DNA from 2 places in the Spirillospora sp. NPDC127506 genome. Region 2 is predicted to be linked to the other one. Evidence: riboswitches for the same ligand, from Rfam matches in the RefSeq annotation. Region 2 holds a riboswitch; the other holds the start of a gene.
What was found. Region 2 has a riboswitch for glycine ahead of gcvP (aminomethyl-transferring glycine dehydrogenase). Riboswitches for the same ligand answer to the same signal wherever they lie in the genome.
Positions count from the first base shown of each region.

Region 1: another riboswitch for glycine. It lies ahead of gcvT (glycine cleavage system aminomethyltransferase GcvT); the one in region 2 lies ahead of gcvP (aminomethyl-transferring glycine dehydrogenase).

Region 1 is NZ_JBEORG010000001.1:309,823-313,221, reverse strand. It holds gene ABTW95_RS01510 (M50 family metallopeptidase) at 1-1,283, opposite strand, end outside; gene ABTW95_RS01505 (hypothetical protein) at 1,516-1,872, shown strand; glycine riboswitch at 1,922-2,017, shown strand; glycine riboswitch at 2,022-2,107, shown strand; gene gcvT (glycine cleavage system aminomethyltransferase GcvT) at 2,179-3,318, shown strand; gene gcvH (glycine cleavage system protein GcvH) at 3,334-3,399, shown strand, end outside.
Region 2 is NZ_JBEORG010000035.1:5,900-9,298, forward strand. It holds gene ABTW95_RS27440 (lysylphosphatidylglycerol synthase transmembrane domain-containing protein) at 1-1,586, opposite strand, end outside; glycine riboswitch at 1,881-1,975, shown strand; glycine riboswitch at 1,976-2,086, shown strand; gene gcvP (aminomethyl-transferring glycine dehydrogenase) at 2,146-3,399, shown strand, end outside.

The DNA of each region.
Region 1 (3,399 bases), on a different contig from region 2:
ACGGGGTTCACGAGGTCGGCGTAGATCAGCAGGCCGCCCATGACGATCAGCACGACCGCCATCACGTACGTGACCGGCAGCGCCTTGGCGACGTCCACGTAGCCGGGGTCGGGCCTGCGGAAGATCTTCGCGAACGCCTTCTTCACGGCCTCCAGCAGGGCGCCGGCGATGTGGCCGCCGTCCAGCGGGAGCAGCGGGACGAGGTTGAACAGCCCGACCGCGAGGTTCAGCGACCCGAGCAGCATCACGAAGAACGACACCTTCTCGGCGCCGGTGTAGTCGTGGGACGCGGCGACCTCGCCGCCGATCCGGCTGACGCCGACGACGCCGACCGGCCCGTTCGGGTCGCGCTTCTCGTCGCCGAACGCGGCGTTCCAGACGCCGACCATCTTCTGCGGCATCCGGAAGAGCGCGCCCGCGGTGCGCGCGGTCAGGTCGGTCATCGTGCTCGCGACCGCGCCCGGCCCCTGCCGCTCCATCGCCTGCGCCGGCGTGATGCCGAGGAACCCGACGTTGACGATCTTGTCGGGGTCGTCCAGGTCGTGCATCTGGTTGCGGGTGATCGGCACGTCGAGCCGCAGGTTCCGCCCGCCGCGCTCGACGGTCATCGGGACGGTCCTGCCGCCGCTGTCGCGGATCAGCACCCGCAGCTCGTCGTAGTCGTCGATCTTCTTGCCGCCGAACGACACGATACGGTCGCCGGCCTTCAGCCCGACCTGCGCGGCCGGGGTGGGGGCGGCGTTCGCCGGGCAGTCCTTCAGCTGCGACTGGCTGGCGGGCACCATGCAGTCGTGGACCTGCTCGATCACCGGCTGCGGCTGCTTGACGCCGATCCCCATCAGCAGGATCGCGAAGAACATCACCGCGAGCACCAGGTTCATCGCGGGGCCGCCGAACATGATGAGCATCTTCTGCCACCACTTCTTGGCGTAGAACACGCGGTCCTCGTCGCCCGGCCTGATCTCCTCCATCGCGGCGCCGCGGGCCGACTCGATGAGCCCCTGCCACGGGCCGGTGCTGACCTGCCGCACCTGCCCGGGGGCGTCGCCCTTGCGCGGCGGCAGCATCCCGATCATGCGGATGTAGCCGCCGAGCGGGATCCACTTGACGCCGTACTCGGTCTCGCCCTTGCGCCTGGACCACATCGTCGGCCCGAACCCGACCATGAACTGGGTCGTCCGCACCTTGAAGAGCTTGGCGAAGGAGAAATGCCCGAGCTCGTGCAGCGCGATGGACACCAGCAGGCCGAAGAACAGGATCAGCATTCCCGCCAGGTAGACCATCCGGCGTGCCCTTCAACTCGTGCGCCCGCGCTCACCGCGGGTGATCTCGGGTGACCAACTCAGGGTACGTTACGGAACCCGATCCGGTTTAAGTCAACCGAGACTGCGCGGACGCCCGTTTGATGCGAGTTGCTAAACCGGGCCCGCGGCATTGGCACGCGCCGCGATATCCGCGCGCCGCCCCGCCCGCGCATCATGGGCCGGTCCCGTCCCCGGTGCACGGAGGTCCACCTTGAAGCTCGGTCATGTGGCGGTGCTGGCGCTCGTGCTGGCGCTCAGCGGATGCGGCGGCTCCGGCGACGGCGGCTCCGGCGACGGCGGCTCCGGCGACGGCAAAGGCGCACCGCCCTCGCCCGCGGCCTCGGCACCGGCGTCGGCGCCGTCCGGCGCGCCCGGGAAAGGCGGCGCGCCGACGCCCGGACCGTCCAGCGCGGCCGAGAGGTTCAACGACTGCATGCACCGCCAGGGCGTGAAACTGCCGAGCCCGAACCCGTCGACGACGCCCGGCAAGGCGGAGCTGGAGAAGATGAAGGCGGCCCTGCGGGCGTGCGTGAGGTCGCTGTCCGCGTCGCCGTCGCCGGCGGGCTGACGGCGGGTGGTCGCGGGGCAGGGCCGCTGCTAGATTTGCGGTCAGCCGTTGATCCCGTGCGGGAGAGTCCCACGCAGCCGGCGTGGGGCGCCGAAGGAGCAAATCCTCCCCGGAACCTCTCAGGCCCACGGACCGCACGGGCCAGGCGACCTCTGGAAAGCGGGGACCCGGTCCCCCGCCGAAGGTGAAAGCCCGCGTGCAGGCGGGTGAAGCTCTCAGGCGCAGATGACAGAGGGGGAGGCACCGAGACGCCCGGTGCGCGAGTGGGACGATGGACCACGCGCCCGTGACGAAGGAGCCGAACCGATGTCCGCCGAGTCAAAGTCCGCCGAGCCGAAGACCACCCCGCTGCACGAGGTCCACCGGGACCTCGGCGCGAACATGGTCGACTTCGCCGGCTACCTGATGCCGCTGCGCTACAGGAGCGAGACGGCCGAGCACGAGGCCGTCCGCACCGGCGCCGGGCTGTTCGACCTGTCGCACATGGGGGAGATCTTCGTGTCCGGGCCGGGCGCCGGGGCGGCCCTCGACTACGCGCTGGTCGGGAACCTGTCCCCGATGGCGGTCGGCAAGGCCCGCTACACGATGCTCTGCGCGCCGGACGGCGGCGTCCTCGACGACCTGATCGTGTACCGGCTCGCCGACCGGGAGGCGGCGGGAGGCGGCCGCGGGGGCGAAGCGCAGACCTGGATGGTCGTCGCGAACGCCGCGAACACCGCCGTCGTCCGGGACGCGCTGACCGAGCGGGCGGCGGGCTTCGAGGCGGTCGTCGACGACCGCTCCGACGCCTACGCGCTGATCGCCCTGCAGGGCCCGCGCTCGCAGGAGATCCTCGAACGGTTCACCGAGGCGACGCTCGCCGGCCTCAGGTACTACGCGATCCTGGCGGACCGGGTCGCGGGCGTCGACGCGCTGGTCGCCCGCACCGGGTACACGGGCGAGGACGGCTTCGAGCTGTTCGTGGACGCCTCCGACGCGGTCCCGCTGTGGCGGGCGCTCGCCGCGGTGGACGGGGTCGTCCCGGCGGGGCTCGCGGCGCGCGACTCGCTGCGCCTGGAAGCGGGCATGCCGCTGTACGGCAACGAGCTGACCGCCGAGACCAACCCGTTCGAGGCGGGCCTCGGCCGGGTCGTGAAGCTGGACAAGCCCGTCGATTTCGTGGGCAAGGCGGCCCTGGCGGCGCAGGCGCAGACCCCGCCGGGCCGTAGGCTCGTGGGACTGGCCGCGCGCGGGCGTCGCGCGCCGCGGAAGGGGTACCAGGTCGTCACGTCCGGCGGCACGCCGTGCGGGGTGGTGACGAGCGGCGCCCCTTCGCCCACACTGGGCAAGCCGATCGCCCTGGCCTACCTCGACAGCGGCGTCGAGGAGTCGGGCCTGGCCGTGGACGTCCGCGGCCGGCACGAGCCGGTGGACGTGGTCGACCTGCCGTTCTACAAGCGTCCCTGAAAGAGAGAGAACATCGTGAGCGTTCCGGAGCAGCTCCGCTACAGCGAAGAGCACGAGTGGGTGTCCGGCCTCGGCGGCGAG
Region 2 (3,399 bases):
AGGGCCACCACGCTGACGATCGTGCGGGGCCGGAACCGCTCCAGCCGCGCCGGCGCCGCCTCGACCTCCGGCTTCAGCCGGACGATCTGCTCCCGGATCCGGGTCAGCAACTCCCGGTCGCGCCGCAGCGCCTGCCGCGTCGTCCGGGACAGCGCCACCCGCTGCAGCAGCGGCACCGCCCCGCCGAGCGCCTCCTCGCCGAGCACCGACGCGGCGGTCCGCACCGCCCGCTCCGGCCCGGCCCGCAGCGCCAGCGTGGTGAGCAGCTGCGCCAGATCGAGCCGCAGCGCCAGATCGCCCGCCGCCGTCTCCCCGGCGCGCAGGTCGGTCACGTAGGCGAGGCCGTCCTCGCCGATCAGCAGCGCCCCGTCCTGCAGCCGCCGGTGCGCGAGCCGGCCCCCCTGCATCGCCCGGAACTGCCGCCATATGTCGGTGAGCAGCTCGTCGGTGACCTCCTCGTCGGGGACGTCGCCGAGCCGCCGCCCCGGCACGTGCTCGTAGGCCAGCAGCGCCGCCTCCGTGCCGACCTCGCAGGTGCCGGCCAGCCGCGGGGTGCGGGCGCCCGCCGCGTCCACCGCGTACGCCATCAGCGACTCCTGCTCCAGCGACCGGCGCAGCGACCGCAGCGTCCGCCCGCTCGTGGCGCCGCGCAGCCGCAGCAGCCGCCAGATCCGGTACAGCAGCCCGGCGGTCTGCTGGTCGCGGTCCAGGACCCGGACCTCCAGGTCCCAGTCGCCGTGGACGCCCCGGCAGGCGGGCGGGCGGGCGCCGTACCCGCCGCCGCCGGGCGCGAGGACGACGCCGTAGCGGCGCCCGTCCTCGGTGTCGTCGGAGGGCTCGTCGAGCCGCGCGCCCCGCTTCGGCCGCAGCCCGAGCCGCTCCAGCGACGCCACCACCGCCCGGCCCGCCGGCCGCGGGTTCGGCGTGCCGACCGCGTACAGCGTGCCGTGCCCGATGGCGCGGCCGAGGCAGTAGGTGGCGGCGAGCGCGGCGACGGAGGCGTAGGACGCGGTGAGCCCGGTCAGCGCCGCCAGCCCGATCATGGTCCAGGTCGCGGCCTGCCAACGGGCGCGGCCCGCCATCCCGACCGCGCTCACGAACGCGATCACGGGCGCGATGTCGGTGTGCACGGGCGCGGTCTCGGTGCCGCCCCAGATCAGCGAGTCGAGCACGCCGCCCGGCGCCGCCCGCACCACCAGGTCGTCCAGGCCCACCGTGATCCCGAACGCGATCACGGCGGCGAGCAGCGCGATCGCGACGCGCGTCCCGTCCTTGCGGAACAGCCGCTCGACGGCGAACGCGATCGGCACCGCCAGCACCCCGAAGCTCGACACCAGCGTCGCCAGCGTCAGCAGCAGCCGCGGCGCGTGCGCGGTGCCCTCCGCGATGTCGGTCTGCAGGCCGTGCGTGGTCTGCTGCGCGATCGACACCAGCAGCATCACCGCCGCCAGCCCCACCACCGACGCCGCGAACCTGATCGCGTCGGACGGCCGGCGGATCCGGTCGGGCTGGGCGGGCTCGTCGACGGGCACGCCGGCGGTCGCGCCGTGCCGCGGGCGCACCGTGCCGTCGTGGGTCTGTGTCACGCCGTACCGCCGCCCTGACCGTCCGCCATCGTGATCAGCGTCCCAGAATCCGGGGCGCGGCGTCGAGTGCCGTCCCGGCCCCCGGCCGGTCGCGCGTGCACCTCGCAGCCCCATCTCCGTCCCCGTGGCCCGAGGTCCGTCTTGTCCCAGGTGAGTGAGCACATCGTACCGGCCGGTACCACCCGGGGCGGTGGGGACGGCACCCGTGTCCGCGCGGGGGACGCCCCCACCCGCCGGGGCCCGGGACGACCGCAAGGACCCGGCTTTGGGTAGGGTTTCGTGAGGACATGCCGTCGACCCTGGGCGGGAGAGACCCCGTGCAGCCAGCGCGGGGCGCCGAAGGGGCAACCTCCCCGGAACCTCTCAGGCAAAAGGACCGCTCGGGCGAGGCACCTCTGGAAAGCAGGCGTCGATCCCCGCGGGCGGGGAAGGCGGCTCACCGAAGGGGAAATCCCGCCGCGCGGGTGAAGCTCTCAGGTGCCGATGACAGAGGGGGAGACCTGCCGCCGGCCCGCGCCGGCGGCGGACCTGAGCGACCGCAGCAGCCAGGAGGCTCTCCATGACCGCCCAGTTCTTCGCCCCCGTGGCCGCGCCGCAGCGGCCGCGCGCCGTGTTCGCCGACCGGCACATCGGCCCCGGCCCGGACGACCACGCCCGGATGCTGGCCGCCATCGGCTACTCCGGCGCCGAGGCGCTGATCGACGCCGCGGTCCCCGCCGCGATCCGCACCGGCCGCCCGCTGGACCTGCCGCCCGCGCTCAGCGAGTCCGCCGCGCTGGACCGGCTCCGCGAGCTGGCGTCCCGCAACACCGTGCTGACGTCCATGATCGGCCTCGGCTACCACGGGACGACCACCCCCGGCGTGATCATGCGGAACGTCCTGGAGAACCCCGGCTGGTACACCGCCTACACGCCCTACCAGCCGGAGATCTCGCAGGGCCGGCTCGAGGCGCTGCTGAACTTCCAGACCGTGGTCGCCGACCTGACCGGGCTGCCCGTCGCGAACGCCTCCCTGCTGGACGAGGGCACCGCCGCCGCCGAGGCGATGGCCCTCGCGCACCGCGTGTCCAAGCGCAAGGAGCCCGGGACGTTCCTCGTCGACGCCGACGCGCTCCCGCAGACCGCCGAGGTCATCCGGACCCGGGCGGTCCCGCTGGGCATCGAGGTGGTGACCGCAGACCTGTCCGAGGGGCTGCCGGACGGCGACTTCTTCGGCGTCCTGCTGCAGTACCCGGGCGCGTCCGGGGCCGTCCGCGACCTGGCGCCGGTCATCGCGCAGGCGCACGAGCGCGGCGCGAAGGCGGTCGTGGCCGCCGACCTGCTGGCGCTGACGCTGCTGCGCCCGCCGGGCGAGTCCGGCGCCGACATCGCCGTGGGCTCCGCGCAGCGGTTCGGCGTCCCCTACGGCTTCGGCGGCCCGCACGCCGGCTACATGGCGGTCGGCGAGGGCATCCAGCGGCAGCTGCCCGGACGCCTCGTCGGCGTGTCCGTCGACGCCGACGGCGCGACCGCCTACCGGCTGGCGCTGCAGACCCGCGAGCAGCACATCCGCCGCGAGAAGGCCACCAGCAACATCTGCACCGCCCAGGTCCTCCTCGCCGTGATGGCGGGCATGTACGCCGTCTACCACGGCCCCGAGGGGCTGGCCGCGATAGCGCAGCGCGCGCACCGCCGCGCCGCCGAGATCGCCGCCGGGCTGCGCGCCGCCGGCGTCGAGGTCGTGCACGGCGCGTTCTTCGACACCGTCCTCGCCCGCGTGCCCGGACGGGCCGCCGAGGTCGTCGCCGCGGCCCGCGAGCGCGGGATCAACCTG